DNA from 3 places in the Bacillus sp. MC1252 genome. Region 1 is predicted to be linked to each of the others. Evidence: riboswitches for the same ligand, from Rfam matches in the RefSeq annotation. Region 1 holds a riboswitch; each other region holds the start of a gene.

What was found. Region 1 has a riboswitch for thiamine pyrophosphate ahead of thiC (phosphomethylpyrimidine synthase ThiC). Riboswitches for the same ligand answer to the same signal wherever they lie in the genome.
Region 2: it holds a riboswitch for thiamine pyrophosphate, as region 1 does, so the genes downstream of both, thiT (energy-coupled thiamine transporter ThiT) here and thiC (phosphomethylpyrimidine synthase ThiC) in region 1, are expected to answer to the same signal.
Region 3: it holds a riboswitch for thiamine pyrophosphate, as region 1 does, so the genes downstream of both, tenA (thiaminase II) here and thiC (phosphomethylpyrimidine synthase ThiC) in region 1, are expected to answer to the same signal.

The regions. Positions count from the first base shown of each region.
Region 1 covers NZ_CM166369.1:2,429,592-2,436,430, reverse strand. The annotation lists gene nadB (L-aspartate oxidase) at 1-811, shown strand, start outside; gene nadC (carboxylating nicotinate-nucleotide diphosphorylase) at 793-1,656, shown strand; gene nadA (quinolinate synthase NadA) at 1,643-2,752, shown strand; gene safA (SafA/ExsA family spore coat assembly protein) at 2,885-4,132, shown strand; gene ACYH0L_RS12525 (YhcN/YlaJ family sporulation lipoprotein) at 4,266-4,883, shown strand; TPP riboswitch at 5,310-5,420, shown strand; gene thiC (phosphomethylpyrimidine synthase ThiC) at 5,547-6,839, shown strand, end outside.
Region 2 covers NZ_CM166369.1:2,736,200-2,743,038, forward strand. The annotation lists rRNA gene ACYH0L_RS14120 (23S ribosomal RNA) at 1-1,474, opposite strand, end outside; rRNA gene ACYH0L_RS14125 (16S ribosomal RNA) at 1,657-3,205, opposite strand; TPP riboswitch at 3,640-3,742, shown strand; gene thiT (energy-coupled thiamine transporter ThiT) at 3,841-4,416, shown strand; gene ACYH0L_RS14135 (hypothetical protein) at 4,509-4,697, shown strand; gene ACYH0L_RS14140 (GNAT family N-acetyltransferase) at 4,657-5,211, opposite strand; gene ACYH0L_RS14145 (flotillin family protein) at 5,470-6,839, opposite strand, start outside.
Region 3 covers NZ_CM166369.1:3,503,169-3,510,007, forward strand. The annotation lists gene ACYH0L_RS18075 (ABC transporter ATP-binding protein) at 1-631, opposite strand, end outside; gene ACYH0L_RS18080 (ECF transporter S component) at 606-1,205, opposite strand; gene tenA (thiaminase II) at 1,202-1,888, opposite strand; TPP riboswitch at 1,976-2,079, opposite strand; gene ACYH0L_RS18090 (hypothetical protein) at 2,136-3,263, opposite strand; gene ACYH0L_RS18095 (type 1 glutamine amidotransferase domain-containing protein) at 3,405-4,061, opposite strand; gene ACYH0L_RS18100 (hypothetical protein) at 4,316-4,480, shown strand; gene ACYH0L_RS18105 (DUF1304 domain-containing protein) at 4,705-5,076, opposite strand; gene ACYH0L_RS18110 (ORF6C domain-containing protein) at 5,082-5,336, opposite strand; gene ACYH0L_RS18115 (immune inhibitor A domain-containing protein) at 5,542-6,839, opposite strand, start outside.

The DNA.
Region 1 (6,839 bases):
TGAAACAGGCAGGCGTATCATGAAAGGGATTCATCCACAGACAGATTTAGCTCCTAGAGATGTGGTCGCTAGAGCTATTTTTCATGAGCAGCAATTAGGTCATCATCTGTATCTCAACATCCATGATATTCCGCATTTTTCTATTCGTTTTCCAGCGATTGATGCGATGTGTCAGCGGGCGGGAGTCGATATGGCAAGCGGCCGGCTGCCAGTTTCTCCTGGTATGCATTTTTTAATGGGCGGAATCAAGGTCAATGAATATGGAGAAACGACCGTTCAATCGCTTTTTGCCATCGGTGAAGCGGCTTGTACAGGTTTACATGGCGCCAATCGACTGGCAAGTAATTCTCTTCTGGAAGGTCTCGTTTTAGGAAGCAAAGCGGCAAGACGAATTGAGCAATTGCCAAAACTGCAAAAAACAATCCCATCTCTTTCAATACAAGAAGTATGGTCTGTCCCGACTATGTCAGAGGCTCAGCTTAGAAAATGGATGACAGCATATGCCGCGATTGTTAGAGATGAAAAAGGCTTGCAGACCTTACTCGATGAATTAGAACAAGTCTCTTTTCAGCAAATCAATGTGAAGGATATCACAAATAAACAGATTGAATTAAGCAATCAATGGGCATTAGCGACTTGCCTTGTTAAGTCTGCATTACTCCGTACAGAAAGCAGGGGCAGCCATTATCGAATGGATTATCCAAAGCGGAATGATGCCTTGTGGCGAGGGAAACAGATTGTGCATGAAAAAGGCCACATTCACATCATGAAAAATGAAAGGATCGGTGCCAAATGGAACGTTTACAGTTAAAACAAATGCTCACTCATTTTTTAAAAGAAGATATTGGCTTTGGAGATGTATCAGCTGATGCCATCTTTGAAGACAAGAAAGGAACAGCTTATATCATCGCAAAACAATCGGGTGTATTGGCAGGATCACCAGTCATTGAAATGGGGTATGGCCTGCTGAGTGAACAGATTCAAACTGAACTGTTTTTCCAGGAGGGTGATTGGATTCATTCAGGTGCTGTACTGGCTCAAATAAGAGGCACAGTCAACGACTTGCTAAAAGGAGAACGGGTCATTCTGAATATATTACAGCGCATGACAGGAATCGCCACCTTAACACATGAAGCAGTGCAGCGATTAGCTGATCCGTCTATTACGATCTGTGATACGAGAAAAACGACACCCGGCTTGCGTATGTTAGAGAAATACGCAGTGAAAGTAGGAGGTGGAAAGAATCATCGTTTCGGCTTATCGGACGGTGTGATGATTAAAGATAATCATATTGCCGCATGTGGTTCTATCCGTGAAGCTGTAAAAAAAGCAAGAGCATACGCCGGTCATATGGTGAAAATTGAAGTGGAAATTGAATCAGAAGCACAGCTCATGGAAGCCATAGATGCAAAAGCAGATGTCATCATGTTTGACAACTGCTCCCCCGCCGAAGTAAAGCGTTTTAAACAAATGACACCAGAGACGATCCTGACAGAGGCATCAGGAGGCATCACATTAGAGACATTACCAAGCTACCGGGGGACAGGTGTAGACATCATTTCGCTTGGTTTTCTGACACATTCTGCTCCATCATTCGATTTTAGTATGAATATGGAATTCAGCCATAAAGGGGGAACGACTCATGTCCATGCTTGATGTACTAGCGAATCAACATTCGGCCATGATGCCAGATGAATATAAACACCGCTCTTATGAAGAGATGAAGCAGCGTGTGTTAGACATTAAACGAGCTTTTGGATCAAAGCTTTTTATACCAGGCCATCATTATCAAAAAGATGAGGTCATCCAATTTGCAGATGCAACAGGTGATTCATTGCAGCTAGCGCAAATAGCTGCTGACAATCAGGAGGCAGAATACATAGTGTTCTGCGGTGTTCACTTCATGGCAGAAACGGCAGATATGCTGTCAAAAAAGAATCAGCACGTCCTGTTGCCAGATATGAGAGCAGGCTGTTCAATGGCGGATATGGCGAACATGAAACAAACGGACAGAGCATGGAAACAGCTCACTGATCTATTTGGAGATACGATACTCCCGCTCACTTATGTCAACTCAACAGCTGATATTAAAGCATTTGTCGGCAAGCATGGCGGGGCGACCGTCACATCTTCAAACGCTAAGAAAGTACTGGAGTGGGCGCTTACACAAAAAGAGCGGATTCTGTTTCTCCCTGATCAGCATTTAGGGCGTAATACAGCCTTTGATTTAGGTATCCCGCTAGAAGAAATGGCTGTCTGGGATCAAGTAGAAGAAAAGCTCATCACCGATCAGCCGCTCCATCGCATCAAAATGATTTTATGGAAAGGGCATTGCTCCGTACATGAGAAGTTTACCGTTCAGAATATTGAAGAAACGAGAAAAAGAGATCGTGACATTCAAATCCTTGTCCATCCAGAGTGCACGCATGAGGTGGTAAGAGCTTCTGATCTAGCTGGTTCAACGAAATTTATTATTGATACGATCAAGCAGGCGCCAGCAGGAAGCAAGTGGGCGATCGGAACAGAAATGAATTTAGTCAAACGCATCATAGACCAGCACCCGGATAAACAAATTGAATCCCTTAACCCAGATATGTGTCCATGTTTGACCATGAACCGTATTGATCTGCCTCATTTGTTATGGTCACTTGAAAGTATTGAGAAGGGTGAGCCGGTTGGTTTGATTCAGGTCAATGAAGAGATAACAAAAGAGGCTTTGCTTGCATTAAATAAAATGCTCACCATTAAATAAAGCATCAGCCCCTCCTATCAGAAAACAAGTTTTTATCATATCGGCTTGTAAATAGGCATAAATTTATGTTGAAACATATTGTACTTCTGACATAACCGCTACGTTCACGTTTTGCAATAGGAGGGGAAAACGTTGAAAATTCATATTGTGCAAAAAGGAGACTCCCTTTGGAAAATTTCAAAGAAATACGGAGTCGACTTTCAAGAATTGAAAAAACTAAATTCACAGCTCAGTAATCCAGATTTGATCATGCCGGGTATGAAGATCAAGATTCCATCTAGTGGTGTTCCTGTGAAAACAGATCACCAAAAAGTGAAAGAAATGCCAAAGCAGAAAGAACATCCGTATGTGAAAGAAAAGCCAAAGGATGTCGTGCAAGTGCAAGATACGAAACCGAAGGAAAAGCCAAATGAACCGGTACCTTATGTACCGCCAGTGCCAAAGATCGAGCAGCCAGTTTTTCCGCAAGTTGATGTGAACTATTATCAGACCAATCTCTACCAGCCATTCACGCCTCCTCCCAAAAAAGAACATCATGAGAAAAAAGATCACTTTTATGAAAAGAAAGATCATGTTCATGATGAGAAGAAGGACCATAAAGATCACAAGGATCATTTTTATCATGAAAATAAGGACCATAAAGATCACAAGGACTATTTTCATCATGAGAATAAGGATCATCACAAAGATGAGGTGGCAAAGGGATATGATCCGTTTATTCATATTCCGCTTCAAAAAGAGGAGGGAAAAGATATGGAGCATAGCAATTACCCAAACCTTCCTAACTTCCCACAAATGCCGAATGTTGGAGGGACAGCAGTAGGAGGAATGGCAGAAAATAAAGATCATCACCAGCATCCTCATCATGAATCATATGATCCTTATTATGGTCATGGTCATTACATGCCTGCGATGTATCCATATCCGCAGCAAATGGTGCCGGCTTCACCTATCTTACCGGGTTCAGGTCTTTGTTATCCGGTCCAGCCCTATTATCACCATCACATGATGCCGTATCCTTACCCGGCCCAGCCGTATTATCCAGCCTATCAAGCGCCAGCTTACTACGGGGAAAATCATGAGCATCATGCAAACGATGGACATCACTGGCACCACCATATGCATCCAAATACAGGCGCAAATGCGAACGTGAATGCGAACGTGAATCAAGGCTTTTATCCAAACGCTTCAAATGAAGCCTATGGCAAGGAAGACTGCGGTTGTGATGATGGCATGAAGCATCATCATCAGCCATGGCCTGGACATTATCCAAATCCTGTTCCTTATGGTCAAATGGGGGCTTATCCTGCTCAGCCTTATATGCAGCCATATCCGGGTCAATCCGTTTTTGCAAGACCAGAAGAAGACGAAGAAGATTAATGACAGAAGGGACGATCTCAATCGTTCCTTTTTTTGTTTATAACTGACAGCTTGATTTTTCCCTGAACTGTACATGCTAAAACAGAGCCAGTTTCGCGCTCATGAGATTGAATTTGTACAGGGGGTTTTTCGTTTGAGACAAAAATGGCAAAAAACAATCGCATTAGTGCTTCTTCCTATTGGTTTAACTGCATGTGGTACAAATGACAATGCGGGTGTAGATACTCGTTATAATCAATCAGGCCAGCCGGTCGGTTATCATTCGAATCAACGGGCGGCAGACAATAACCAAGATCACCAAGGCCCAATTTCTGAGCTTATGGAAGGGATGAACGAAAATACAACGAATGTTGATTATCGTTCGCGTCCTACGGAGGATCAAGTGAGAATGCCGCTTACTGGCGGAGATGGACGCTACAGTCATGGAGATATGAATTATCATAACCAAATGTCGTTCTCTGGCTACGATAAACAAGAGAACATACAGCGTTCACGAAAAATTGCGAACCGCGTGAATAAAATGAATCACGTAGCAGACTCACAAGTTATGGTCACTGATGAAAATGTCTATATTGCGATTAAATCGGATGGACGTCTGACGGAAGAGGGCGTATCACAAGTAGAAGAAGCAGCGACTCGTTATGCAGATGGAAGAGCTGTCCAAGTCATCAAAGATGAAGGAGCATTCACACGCTTCAGAGATATGAGAAAAACACAATTTGAAACAGGACAAACAGGCATGACCCGATAGTTGAATGAATAAAAAAGGCTAAAGTTCATTACGAACTCTAGCCTTTTCTTAAAAAAATATCTTGATGCCTATATAAAATTCGTAAAAGAAATAACAGCCAAATCCAAGTAATAAAATACCAGCAATAATGGATGTCCACTTCATCATCGTCCGATTCATCACTGATAAATGTTAGAAATGTTTGCAATCGACTAGAACTTCCTTTGAACAAGTAGTTTGTATAAAAAATTCTTCATTTAGATTAATTATACATAGTAGGAAAAAAGGATCAATGATGATTTCTGATTTGATCGAAATAAAGGGGAAGCTGTTGTATAGAAGTTTGCATATCATGCTCATCGGTACAGCTTGTAGGGGAAAGGAACTATTTTCCTGAATCTTCTTTTTTTCATATCGTCTCTATGATAAACTGATGTGGAAATCAATAAAAGTGACTAGGGGTGCCCGCTAAAGTGGGCTGAGAGAGAAGCTTAAGTTTCTTAACCCTTTGGACCTGATCTGGCTCGTACCAGCGTGGGGAAGTTGAAGATGATACATGTGTCATATGAATGACATTCATGTTTTTTTCTGACGACGAAACCAGGTTCTCAACATAGAGCCTGGTTTTTTGCTGGTGCTGATTCCATCCTGTCCGATGACAAAAAGAGAAGGAGAGAACAGCAAATGAAAGAAAAGAAAAATGTCCCATCAACCCAATCTTTACTATCAAGCTTTGACGGAAGTCGAAAGGTGTATGAGCAGGGCTCAAGACCTGACATCTTGGTGCCAAAAAGGGAGATTATGCTCTCAAATACTGTGACACAGGCGGGCGACATTCAAAATGACCCGATCCGTGTGTACGATACAAGTGGACCGTACACAGATGAAAACGCCCATATTGATGTTACAAAGGGTTTAAAGCGTCTTAGAGCGGCGTGGATTAAAGAAAGAGGAGATACAGAAAGCTATGAAGGTCGTCATGTGAAACCAGAAGATAACGGGTATCGTTCAAAGGGGAAAGAGTCCTTTCATCATGTCCATACTGATTTTCATCATGTGCCGCTCCGCGCGAAAAATGGCGCCAGTGTGACACAAATGCATTATGCAAAAAAAGGCATCATCACACCTGAAATGGAATTTATCGCTTTGAGAGAACAGCTGAGCCCTGAGTTTGTGAGAGAGGAAGTAGCTAGCGGAAGAGCAGTCATCCCAGCGAATATTAACCATCCAGAAAGTGAGCCGATGATTATTGGAAAGCATTTTCACGTCAAAATCAATGCGAATATTGGCAATTCAGCTGTGACGTCATCCATCGATGAAGAGGTAGAGAAGATGACGTGGGCGATCAGGTGGGGGGCAGACACAATGATGGACCTGTCCACTGGGAAGGACATTCATACAACGAGAGAATGGATCATTCGGAATTGCCCAGTCCCAGTAGGAACCGTTCCCATTTATCAGGCACTTGAAAAAGTGAATGGAGTGGCAGAAGATTTGACGTGGGACGTGTACAGAGACACATTAATTGAACAAGCAGAGCAAGGTGTAGACTACTTCACGATTCATGCGGGCGTACTATTAAGGTATATTCCGCTTACAGTCGATCGGGTAACGGGAATTGTGTCAAGAGGCGGAGCTATTATGGCAAGGTGGTGTCTCGCTCATCATCAAGAAAACTTTCTTTATACCCATTTCGAAGATATTTGTGAAATTATGAAAACCTATGATATTGCTTTTTCTCTTGGAGATGGACTCAGACCAGGTTCGATCGCTGATGCAAATGATGAGGCGCAGTTTGCAGAGCTGAAAACGCTAGGGGAATTGACAGAGATCGCCTGGAAACATGATGTACAGGTGATGATTGAAGGACCTGGACATGTCCCAATGGATAAAATCAAAGAAAATGTCGATAAGCAGATGGAGATTTGCAAAGAGGCACCATTTTACACGCTAGGACCTCTTACAACAGATATTGCC
Region 2 (6,839 bases), 310 kb from region 1:
TCCCCCCATTGCTCAAATGGTGAGGAGGTGGTACAGGAATATCAACCTGTTGTCCATCGCCTACGCCTTTCGGCCTCGGCTTAGGTCCCGACTAACCCTGAGCGGACGAGCCTTCCTCAGGAAACCTTAGGCATTCGGTGGACGGGATTCTCACCCGTCTTTCGCTACTCATACCGGCATTCTCACTTCTAAGCGCTCCACCAGTCCTTCCGGTCTGGCTTCACAGCCCTTAGAACGCTCTCCTACCACTGTTCGTAAGAACAGTCCGCAGCTTCGGTGATACGTTTAGCCCCGGTACATTTTCGGCGCAGAGTCACTCGACCAGTGAGCTATTACGCACTCTTTAAATGGTGGCTGCTTCTAAGCCAACATCCTGGTTGTCTAAGCAACTCCACATCCTTTTCCACTTAACGTATACTTTGGGACCTTAGCTGGCGGTCTGGGCTGTTTCCCTTTCGACTACGGATCTTATCACTCGCAGTCTGACTCCCAAGGATAAGTCATCGGCATTCGGAGTTTGACTGAATTCGGTAACCCGGTAGGGGCCCCTAGTCCAATCAGTGCTCTACCTCCGAGACTCTTACCTTGAGGCTAGCCCTAAAGCTATTTCGGAGAGAACCAGCTATCTCCAGGTTCGATTGGCATTTCACCCCTACCCACACCTCATCCCCGCACTTTTCAACGTGCGTGGGTTCGGGCCTCCATTCAGTGTTACCTGAACTTCACCCTGGACATGGGTAGATCACCTGGTTTCGGGTCTACGACCACGTACTCATGCGCCCTATTCAGACTCGCTTTCGCTGCGGCTCCGCATCTTCTGCTTAACCTTGCACGGGATCGTAACTCGCCGGTTCATTCTACAAAAGGCACGCCATCACCCGTTAACGGGCTCTGACTACTTGTAGGCACACGGTTTCAGGATCTATTTCACTCCCCTTCCGGGGTGCTTTTCACCTTTCCCTCACGGTACTGGTTCACTATCGGTCACTAGGGAGTATTTAGCCTTGGGAGATGGTCCTCCCGGATTCCGACGGAATTTCACGTGTTCCGCCGTACTCAGGATCCACTCTGGAGGGAATGACATTTCAGTTACAGGGCTGTTACCTTCTCTGGCGGGCCTTTCCAGACCTCTTCGCTTATATCATTCCTTTGTAACTCCGTATAGAGTGTCCTACAACCCCAAGAGGCAAGCCTCTTGGTTTGGGCTGTTCCCGTTTCGCTCGCCGCTACTTAGGGAATCGCATTTGCTTTCTCTTCCTCCGGGTACTTAGATGTTTCAGTTCCCCGGGTATGCCTTCTCATACTCTATGTATTCAAGTATGGATACTACTCCATTACGAGCAGTGGGTTTCCCCATTCGGAAATCTCCGGATCAAAGCTTGCTTACAGCTCCCCGAAGCATATCGGTGTTCGTCCCGTCCTTCATCGGCTCCTAGTGCCAAGGCATCCACCGTGCGCCCTTTCTAACTTAACCATTTCTTACTTTAGAAAGAATCACTATGTGTGATGAACTTTGCATTGCATTCAATGTGAATGTATTACTTATTGTTATCTAGTTTTCAAAGAACAATCCTGTCTCGCTAGAGACATGTTTTGAAGGTATGATCCTTCAAAACTAAACAAGACCAAAACGCACGCTGCTCCATATATCCTTAGAAAGGAGGTGATCCAGCCGCACCTTCCGATACGGCTACCTTGTTACGACTTCACCCCAATCATCTGCCCCACCTTCGGCGGCTGGCTCCATAAAGGTTACCTCACCGACTTCGGGTGTTGCAAACTCTCGTGGTGTGACGGGCGGTGTGTACAAGGCCCGGGAACGTATTCACCGCGGCATGCTGATCCGCGATTACTAGCGATTCCAGCTTCACGCAGTCGAGTTGCAGACTGCGATCCGAACTGAGAACAGATTTATGGGATTCGCTAAACCTTGCGGTCTCGCAGCCCTTTGTTCTGTCCATTGTAGCACGTGTGTAGCCCAGGTCATAAGGGGCATGATGATTTGACGTCATCCCCACCTTCCTCCGGTTTGTCACCGGCAGTCACCTTAGAGTGCCCAACTAAATGCTGGCAACTAAGATCAAGGGTTGCGCTCGTTGCGGGACTTAACCCAACATCTCACGACACGAGCTGACGACAACCATGCACCACCTGTCACTCTGTCCCCGAAGGGAAAGCCCTATCTCTAGGGTTGTCAGAGGATGTCAAGACCTGGTAAGGTTCTTCGCGTTGCTTCGAATTAAACCACATGCTCCACCGCTTGTGCGGGCCCCCGTCAATTCCTTTGAGTTTCAGTCTTGCGACCGTACTCCCCAGGCGGAGTGCTTAATGCGTTAGCTGCAGCACTAAGGGGCGGAAACCCCCTAACACTTAGCACTCATCGTTTACGGCGTGGACTACCAGGGTATCTAATCCTGTTCGCTCCCCACGCTTTCGCTCCTCAGCGTCAGTTACAGACCAGAGAGTCGCCTTCGCCACTGGTGTTCCTCCACATCTCTACGCATTTCACCGCTACACGTGGAATTCCACTCTCCTCTTCTGCACTCAAGTTTCCCAGTTTCCAATGACCCTCCCCGGTTGAGCCGGGGGCTTTCACATCAGACTTAAGAAACCGCCTGCGAGCCCTTTACGCCCAATAATTCCGGACAACGCTTGCCACCTACGTATTACCGCGGCTGCTGGCACGTAGTTAGCCGTGGCTTTCTGGTTAGGTACCGTCAAGGTGCGAGCAGTTACTCTCGCACTTGTTCTTCCCTAACAACAGAGCTTTACGATCCGAAAACCTTCATCACTCACGCGGCGTTGCTCCGTCAGACTTTCGTCCATTGCGGAAGATTCCCTACTGCTGCCTCCCGTAGGAGTCTGGGCCGTGTCTCAGTCCCAGTGTGGCCGATCACCCTCTCAGGTCGGCTACGCATCGTTGCCTTGGTGAGCCATTACCCCACCAACTAGCTAATGCGCCGCGGGTCCATCTGTAAGTGACAGCCGAAACCGTCTTTCATCCTTGAACCATGCGGTTCAAGGAACTATCCGGTATTAGCTCCGGTTTCCCGGAGTTATCCCAGTCTTACAGGCAGGTTACCCACGTGTTACTCACCCGTCCGCCGCTAACATCCGGGAGCAAGCTCCCTTCTGTCCGCTCGACTTGCATGTATTAGGCACGCCGCCAGCGTTCGTCCTGAGCCAGGATCAAACTCTCCGAGGTATGCAGGATGCATATCACACATGCGTTGCTACACGATGTAGCGAACTTAGTATGTGATCCTTCCTGCCTCGTCAGCTTGACTGACTACCTATGATGTATCATAGGATTTTTTTATAAAAACTCGAATTAACAGGTACGTTTTGTCTTGTTTAGTTTTCAAAGATCATGTTCGTTATCGCTCAGAAGCGACTTTACTAATATAACATTCTATCAAGGTCAAGTCAACAACTTTTTTCTTCATGTTATTTATCAACCGCGCTGTTTTAGCGGCGAATACAAATATAACACCTTTTGAAAGAAGAAACAAGTATTTTTTCTAAATAATTTATTTTTCCTTATCTCTTCCTATATAATGCTACAAAAAGTGCTTATCGCAGTAATTCTCTATTGTTGATCCTGAAGGTCTCTAGTATATTTATAATAGATTGAAACTAAATAACCGCAGGGGGAGCTTTGTGCTGAGAGTGAACGATTCGTTGTTCTGACCCTTTGAACCTGTCAGTTAATACTGAAGTAGGAATGTGGAATCACTTGAATACATGTGTTGTATTCAAACCAATATGTTTTTCTATGAATAACATACTCATCCTTACACGGTCTCTCCTTGCTCAATTCATGAAAAAGGAGATTTTTTTATGCAGCAATCAAATCAACTAGTACGCCTTATGGAAATCGCGATTATGACTTCGCTTGCTCTTGTATTAGATTACTTATCAGGTCTCTTTTTAAGGATGCCGAATGGCGGGTCTATTGCACTGATCATGATTCCTGTCATTCTCATGTCTATTAGATGGGGAATGTCTACCGGGTTTATCATCGGTGTGTTAATTGCCGGCCTGCAGCTGATGAATAGCCCTATTATCGCTACACCTGTACAAGGATTTCTCGATTATTTCGTGGCATCTGTTGTCATTTGTCTAAGCGGGCTATTTTCAGGATTGATCAAAAAAGCAATTCAGGATAAAAAGCGAAAGAAACAATTCTTCTATATTATTCTATCCGTATTTGTCGCCAGCTTCTTTAGACTGCTGACGTTCTTTATTTCTGGCGTCGTATTCTTTTCGCAATATGCACCAAAAGGAACACCAGGATGGGTCTACTCTTTAATTTATAACAGCACGTATATGGTTCCATCTTTTATTATTTGCAGTATCGTTCTTTGTTTATTAATACCAAGTGCATCTCGTTTGGTTTTTCCTCATCAAAAATAACCTGCTGATTTCAGCTGGTTATTTTTTTATGCATAATTTGCTACTCTATGGAATCTATTAATAGTAGAAGATTTCAAGCTGGAGGTACGTCAATGAATCCTTACTCCATTATGCTGTGCTGCTATATTCTCAGTCTTGCTTACTTTTTGGCAGGTTTCTATGAAGCATTAAAAATAGCAGGCGTGAAAGGGAAAGTAGAAGCTACTCCTTTTATTTCTTATATTTTGCTTGCTACACTCTTCACCTTTTTCTCTCATTATTATTGGAAACTGACGATTTAATTCGTTGTACATGTTCATTTAATACAGGCAGCTCCCATCCATACCCTATTTCATCATGCTTCTCGCCAGCCAGCTCGAACTGGCTGGTGACGACAAAACTAGGCTGAAGCTTTTGATAAAATTGCTTCGCCGAATTCTGTTCAAATACCCATAGCATCATATTCTTATAACCCTTCTCTAATAAATAGTCCACTCCTTTTGCAATCAAAGCGATACCCGCTCCTGACTTTTGCTTCTGCTGTAATAAATAGATGGCGTAAAGCTCACCATCATATGTTGAATAGCGCTCATCACGTTGTTTTCCGAAGGAAGCAAAACCAAATACTCCATCAGCGTCTTCTACGATAAACGTACCTTCAAGCGATCTGCTTCTCCAGCTCTCTCTCCGCTCCTCTACATTTAAAGCATCCAAATACTCTTGTGAAATAATACCATGATAAGTCGTTTGCCAGCTCTTCACATGAATCTCGGCAATTTTAGGAATATCTTTATGTACTGCATGTCTAACCTTCATCTATGCCACCCCTTTATGCAAGTTCTCACTCTATCTTTATTATAATTTTTTAAAATTCAATTCGTAAAGGATAGCGGTCTTTAATCCAGGAACTGTATTTGGACCTCTCCCCATTATAGACATACCCCTTCCCTTTAGCTATGGCGAGGCCTCGATAGTGTTCATATGATATCCGCAGCCATTCTTGTGAATCTTTCTTCATATCAACCTCAATCTCAAGTAAAAAAGACACCTTCTGATAGAAAGTGTCTTTTGATGTTATTCTTCTATTTGACGATCAGCTATTTCCTTTTTTCTTGGCTCTTTGATTTCATTCGTTAGTTCTTGAATGCTTTGCTTCACATTGCCTTTGCCTGAAAAGTTCTCAATAATTTCTTTGACATCAATTCCAGAGGATGCTTTCAGGCTTTCTTGAAGGCTGGACATCAGATTTGTGGCATAGCCTGTGACTTTATTGGCACCGCTGCCTTCCCCGTTACCGCCTGTATCAACAACTGTAATTTTATCAATGTTAGAAAGTGGTGCAGATACTTGCTTCGCATATTCAGGAAGCATTTTCACAATCATATCAAGGATCGCTGCCTGACCATACTGTTCGAATGCTTCAGCAATTTTTTCTTTCGCTTCGGCTTCCGCAAGTCCTTTCAGTCTAATGACTTCTGCTTCTGTTTCCCCTTTCGCACGATCAGCTTCCGCTTTTGCCAGCCCGTCAATTCGGACTTTCTCAGCTTCTGCTTTCGCCATTGCTTCAATGCTGTATTTCTTCGCATCTGCTTCAGCGAGACGCTTCGCTTTTTCCGCCGCAGCCGATTGCTCAACAGCATAACGGTCCGCATCCGCTTTCTTTTTCACTTCAGAATCGTATTGACGTTCACGACGCTGAATCTCTTTTTCTTCTAATTCAATTTGCTTCTGGCGTTCGATGATTTTCACTTGCATTTCTTGTTCAGTCACGTGCTGACGGTTGCGAGCTGTTTCTAGATCATACGCTTGGTCAGCGCTTGCTTTCGCTGTATCCTGTTCCCGTCTGAATTCTGCTCTTTTCAGCTCATTGATTTTTTCTGCTTCAGCGATTTCGGTGGCACGCTCAAGCTCAGATTTCTTCGCATCTTTATCTGCCTCGGCACGTTTGATACGTGTTTCTTTATCCGCTTCAGCTGTTGCAATATCTGCATCACGTTTCACTTGAGCAATTCTTGGCTTACCTAGAGATTCTAAATAGCCATTTTTATCACGGACATCTTTAATGGTGAAGGACACAATGACGAGTCCCATTTTCGCTAAATCTTGAGAAGCGACACGTTGTACTTCTTGAGAAAACTTCTCTCTGTTTTTATAAATCTCTTCAACTGTCATTGATCCTAAGATCGAACGAAGGTGACCTTCTAGTACTTCTCTTGCTTCGTTTTCGCGGTCTTCTTTTGTTTTACCTAAAAACTGTTCTGCCGCAGTGGCGATTTCTTCAATCGATCCGCCAATTTTAATGATTGCGGTTCCATCGGCCATTACAGGTACACCTTGCTCGGTATAAACCTCAGGCGTTGAAACATCTAGCTTGCTCGATAGTAAGCTGAGCGGCTCTGCTTGTTGAAAGACAGGGAGTACGAAGGTACCGCCCCCTCTGACAA
Region 3 (6,839 bases), 1.1 Mb from region 1:
TGCAGCCTTGATCATCTAATAAAATAACCCGGTCCATCCATTCGATGACACCGTCTAGCACATGCTCCACAAAAATCATGGTTTGATCCTGATCAGCTGCAAGCTGCTGTAGCAGCTGAAATATCTCCATTCTGCCTGCTGGATCAAGCTGTGCAGTCGGTTCATCAAAGAACAGAACATCCGGCTCTAACGCTAGTAAACAAGCAAGCGCCAATCGCTGCTTCATGCCGCCTGATAATGTGTGAATATCTGTATTCGGATCGACATCCAGTTGTACTTTTTGCATGAGATGCCGAATGATGTCATCCATCTCTTCACGAGGTACAGAACGGTTCTCTAAGCTAAATGCAATTTCTTCATTGACCCGGTGCATACAAAACTGGGAATCAGGGTCTTGAAACATGACGCCTGTATGTCTTTGTAACATCACTTCTCCCTGCACGTCTGCTTCCATATGTTCTGGAATAATTCCAGCAAGAACCGAAATGAGCGTGGATTTTCCGCTTCCGCTTGGCCCTAAAATGAGCACCTTTTCCCCTTTTTGAATAGAAAGAGATACTTCATGCAGAACGGGCTTAGGCTGTTCATAAAAACGGACAGTGAGATTATTGCACGCGAGAAATGAATCCATGCTGTTCACCTTTGTTTCGTTTTTCTTTCATGATGGCATATTGATTCAGTACACCGGTCTTGGATAATGCATCCACTACAACTTTCGCTAAGCATCCCCCAAGTATCATACCGCTGATGATTTGAGTCACAAGTGTCATGAGTAAAACTTGAGGCGTGTAATAACCAAATCCATTGGCCATCAGGCTATATGCCATCGCTCCAACAGCTGCAAAGGCACCAGACAGCATAAGTGTCCACATGCGATATCGTTTATAACCAAAAAGAGCGAAGGCGATTTCTGCCCCAAGTCCTTGGCATACACCAATCAGCAGAGCTGAAAGACCGAAGTGGCTGCCTGTCAGTAATTCCACGGAGGCTGCGGCTGTTTCTGCAATGAGGGCAGCTCCCGGCTTTTGGATGATATAAGCGACGATTGGACTGGCAATCACCCAAATCCCAAACATGATATTGCCTCCTGCTGGACCCACAAGTGCTGTAATCGGTAAATAAAGAGTGGACCACCCTAAGTAGATCACACCGCACGCCACAGATAGAATCACGGCAAGGACGACTTCTTTCATCTTCCACGTCATGATGAATGCACCTCCAGCTTGACTGGCCACTCTTCCACAGTGAACGCCATTTCCCAGAATTTGTACTCAAGCTGACAGCTTAAGAAGAAGTGCTGTTTCATTTTTTCTTTTTCTTTCTCACTTGCTCCTTCCGCCCACTGATCAAGCCTTTTGCAAAGCTCAACTGTAACAGAGTCAGTTAACCCGCCATAAAACGTGATCCACTCATAAAATGGATGTGCCGGGTCAGGCTGCACGTCTGAAAGCATTCGTTTGCCTATTTCCCAATATGTCCAAGGGCAAGGAAGCAAAACAGCAATAATTTCTCCAAGTGTGCCTCCCTGTGCGACTTGCAGCATGTGATGAATATAGTGATGAGCACTCGGCGCCAACGAAGCACCTTGAAGCTCATCATATGCTACACCTGCCACTCGGCAAAGGTTTTGATGAGGATGCGTCTCACTATCTAGTACAAAAGCCATCTGCTGATGGAAAAAGGCAATGTCCTCTCTATCTGTACACCTGCTGATTGCTGCCGCATAAATTTTAATAAATGCATGTAAGTATTCTGCATCTTGTTTGACGTAATGAATGATCTGTTCCTTTTCAAGCTTTCCTGCTGCCAGCCCTCTGACAAACGGATGCTGATAAATGGCTTCAAATAATGGTTCCGCTTCTTTCCTTAATTGCGTTGAAAATGTCATAAAAAAAGCCTCCTCTTCTTCAGTTGAATAAATGAAAAAGCCACCCCAAATGGAGCGGCCTTCTTATCAATTCAATCATGAATAAGACAAGGTCCAGCTCCACTTCCCTCCGCTAGTACGAACTAGATCAGGTTCAAAGGGTCCAAGATTTTCTCTTGTCTCAGTCATACATGACTCCCCTAGTGGACTTTTGTCATTTAATTATCTTTACTCTACACATGTGGCGATTTGATGTCAACCGCCTTTCTTAATTCAATGTTTTAATTGTTGGCAGCTTCTCGATCCCTGCAGCATAGTAAAAATTAAGAACACTGAAGAAATCAATCGGCTTTCCTGTTTTTAAATCAACGGCTAAAATATGATCGCCGTAATTTGTCAAATCATCAAGGTCTAGGCGTCTTGGTGTTGTCTTCCCGAGAGTATCAACAAAGGTATCATGATAATATTGCCCGCTTGCAAACGATGATTGATGGTACATAAACAATGTCTCCACATCTAAGTAGACGAGAATGGCCTCTGAGGAACTCGCATAAGGAGCTGAGTACGACACTGGTGCCGAAATGCTTTTCACTTTCACACTTGAAATCGAATGGGTTCTCTGTTCATATTTTCCATCATATGAGAAATAAAACACACGCTTCCATTCATAATCTGCTGTCTTCGATTGCTTGTTATATACTTTTGTGCCATTTGCAAATACATCACCATTTGCATACTCAGCTACAAAGTATTGCAGGGTTGACGATAGAGATACAGCACCTGTGAAATTAGGTGGATTTTTTGCATTAACCTGTAACGTGTAGGAGTCTCCGAAGTCTCCACCGCTTGTGATACCAAATGCGTAATCACCAGCTGGTAAATTGGTTAACCCAAGAAGACTGCCAGCCGGCTGAATGAGATCCGTTGGGTAGGCTTGTCCTGTTTCATAATCAACAACAAATAATTGGACGAAATAATCAGGATTTGAAGAGGTAATCCGGCTGATGAGTGCCTGGGGTGAAGACGTGCTTAAAAACCATAAATCAACTGGATCGTCCTCTGTTAAGACAGCCGATTGGTTGATTGCTAGTCCATCAATGGAGCGTACGGCAGACGTGCGCAGCTTTCCATCTTTAGCGGCTTTTCGTTTGATACTTATTCCGTTTTTCTTATCTACTTTAAATGTTTTTTTCATTTGCTTCTGTTGAATAGCGGTTCCTTCATCCTGCTTCAAAAACGACTCTTGCACTTGCTGAATGGCTTTTTCCGTCAGTGGCGACACTTTTCCATCTGATTTTGGCGCTTCTTCTGCTTTTAACGCTGGTGAAAATAAACCTGTTGTCACAAGTAAAACAGACAGTAAAGCTGCGGTGATTTTTACGTAAAATGCTCTCACAGGAACATCCCCTTTTCCCTCATTTGGGTTTTTTACCCTGTGATCATTTTACCATTATTCCAGTAATTGTTTCGGTCTTTTTTAGGACATTTTTATAACAAAAAAACCAGCCGTATGCGTTACGACTGGTTTTTGGTCATTTTATACAATGGTTTTGACAAATAGTCGTGCTGTTTCTGCACTTGATCCTGGGTTTTGTCCAGTAATGATTTGTCCATCAACAACAGCGAATGGCGCAAAAGCTTCTCCTTTTTCAAACACCGCTCCTTGCTCACGAAGCTTTGTTTCCAATAAAAATGGAACCTTTGATGTCAGCTGAACGGCATCCTCTTCCTCGTTCGTGAACCCTGTTATTTTTTTTCCCTCAATAAATGATTTTCCATCACGATCCTTCACATCAACAAAGGCTGAAACACCGTGGCAAACGGCTCCGACTGCACCATTTTTTTCTGAAATCGCTAAGATCGCATCAGCTAACAGCTGATTGGATGCAAAGTCGATCATTGGGCCATGTCCTCCCGCAAAGAAGATCCCATCATAATCAGCTGGGTTCACATCTGTTAGCGCCTTTGTGTCTTGAAGTAATTCAAATACATCCTGATATTGCGCTGGAACACCTTCAGGAATTGAATTTTTATCTATCGGTACAGTTCCACCTTGAATGGAGACAATTTGTACGTCTAGTTCATTTTCTTTAAAGATGTGAAATGGCTCCGCCAATTCTTCTAACCATAAGCCTGTTGGGTGTCCGTTCATTTCCGGGCTGCTTGTCGATACTAATAAAACTTTCTTACTCAACTTGATCATCCTTTCGATTCATCATGTGGTTATTTTATATTTTGCACAATTAAATATCAAGCAATTCGACTTCGATGCAACTCTTTATGTGATACCCGATTTTCTAAAAAATATGCCATCACTTCAAATCTCATCACTATGTCACATTCTGTTGGTAGGGAATTTCATGTAAAATTGCCATTGAGTGATATAATATGAGGAAAGATTGACAGACCTCTCGTGCTGGAGGGAACTTTTAAAGGAGTGGAAAAGAGATGAAAACCTATTCGATTGTGATGATCATCATCACGCTCTGTATCATATTGGCCGTCTTCTTAATGAACCTAACAGGGGTCATGTACGGAAAAATCATTTTGGCTGTTGCCGTAGCTCTTTGTCTGACATCCATTATCCGTTTGATGGGTCTTCGAAAAAGATAAAGCCGCCCTTATCAGAGCGGCTCAGCTTGTTGACAAAGGGCTAAAATGATCTTTATTTTAGCCCTTTGTCTTCTTTTCAGCGTGATAGAAAACCTTTGAAGTCTACGTGTACCGGAGCAGAGCGAATTTGAGATTCGTGAGCACCTGCACGCAGGACTGACACCGAATGCGAAGGTTTGTCTACACGCTGAAAGCCGTCCTTATCGGGGCGGCTTTATTTAAGATTAAATCGCCAGCATAAGCGCAATTAATGCGAGCAAGGCTGGTACTCCTTGTTTGATGATAATGGATTTATTGGATGTTACACCGCCAAATACCGCTGCGATGATCACACAAAGAATGAAAAATAGCTGAATCATATATCCAACGGTATTCGATCCGAGAATGAGCCCCCAAATGAGCCCTGCAGCTAGAAACCCGTTATAAAGTCCTTGATTGGCAAACATCACCTTCACATTTGGATCTTTTTGTAAGTGTTCAGGGAGCCGGAAAGATCTCTTAGCCATCTTTGATTCCATAAAAAACATTTCTAGTAACATGATGACAATGTGTTCTATCGCGACAATTCCTACTAAAATCATTGCTAAAATATTCAATTTAGTTAATTCCTTTCTGATAGACGATCACGAATCTCTATTTTGTCCGTGTATAAATCAAAGTCTTGTATTAATTCTAGCGCTTCAGTAAACCGACTTTGTGGAATGTCTTTCATTTTCCTTACACCGAATTCCCTTTTAATAAAAGCCATGATGGTATTGATATGAAGCTTACCATGGCCATCATACTCCAAATGGCTGCAAAAAGTCTGCATCGTCCCTCGAATCACCTTTAATTGCTTGGCAGTGACACAACTCATTGGTAACGCTCATCCTTTCCTGTTTTTTAACAGCTAAAAAGAACCGTGAATGAAAGAAAACCTTCCAGTCTCTATTATATAATGGTTTCATTCGGATATCAAAATAAAAAAGAACAAACATTCGATCAAAAAACGATCATGTGATAAAAATCCTTATCTCAACACATCAAAAAGCCGGATTCAATGGTAGAATCCGGCTTTCTGTTTAGTTACTTTTAGAAATTAATACCTTTCCAACAGAACGATCCTTACTTTGTCCAATGACTTTAAAGGATAGACCATATGTCGGCACATCGCGTCCTGCATCTGGGTTATTTGGATTCACATAATTCTTTTGATCACTAAATGTACGAGTCGGACGAATATAGCGATCTTCCAAGGTTAAGCCTGTTGTCGCTGTATAATCAATATTCAGCTTCGTACTTGGATTCAAAGAGAATGCTGCATCATGTACTTGGAAACCTGTCGCCGCGATGGAGCCGTCACTCCATTTCAATACTTGCTGATCCGCATCTACGACACCAAGGAAGCCGTTCCCTGGATGCTTTCCTACCCAGTTATCACTATACGATTGATCGACATACCACACGACCAAACCGTTATTATAGCTCATCAGACTTGCTCCACGTTTGATAGACTTTAAGCCTTTATCGACATCAGCATAAGAGCGCCACTCTAGTAAATAGTATTGCGCTGCATATTGTTTTCCATTAGACTGCGAGAAACCATTGAAGGTGAAAGTGGACGTTCCCTCGGCATCATCTGACCACACTTTCGTTCCATTTGCTGTTACGTTCAGATCATCTACGAACAAGCCTGGTAGCGAATAGCCTGCATCGGTTGTGTATCGGAATTGCAGATCGATTTTCTTCCCTGCATAAGCAGAAAGATCAAAGGCTCCATCTACCCAGCCGTCTGATTTTCCGTCGATGCCATTACCTTCGTTAGCACCTGCTTCATTTCGGTCATTTGTTATGTTACCAGCAATGGTTTTCCATTGCTCGGTTCCAGTTTCACGAACTTCTACATATGCATAATCATAATCTTCTTCGATATCGTACCATGCTTTAAACGTAAGCTCTGCTTTGCTTCCCTTCGACAAATCAATACCTGTTGTCGTCATGGTTGCATTCAAATTGTCACCCGTCCCGCTGAAGTACGCGTATTTCCCCTCGGCAGGCTTTGTGACCACAATCTCTTTATCTGGTAAATCTACGCGAACCGCATCATGGTTGGTTCCTTTTGTTGCTGCTTCATCAATTAATACTGTTTTGCTTTTCTTTAATGTTTTACCATCAATGGTTTGTCCTGAAAGCCAGTTGCCGCCATGCAGGTTTTGAAGCATTTCTTTTGCATATGGACTAAAGCCTGTTGGTTCCGTACCAGGTACTTTACCTGCCCAGCTCCCACTTGACATGATAGACCAGTAAGAAACGGGCTCTCCTTTACCTGTGTATTGTGTATCATACTCATCAGGAAGACCAAGATCATGCCCGAATTCAT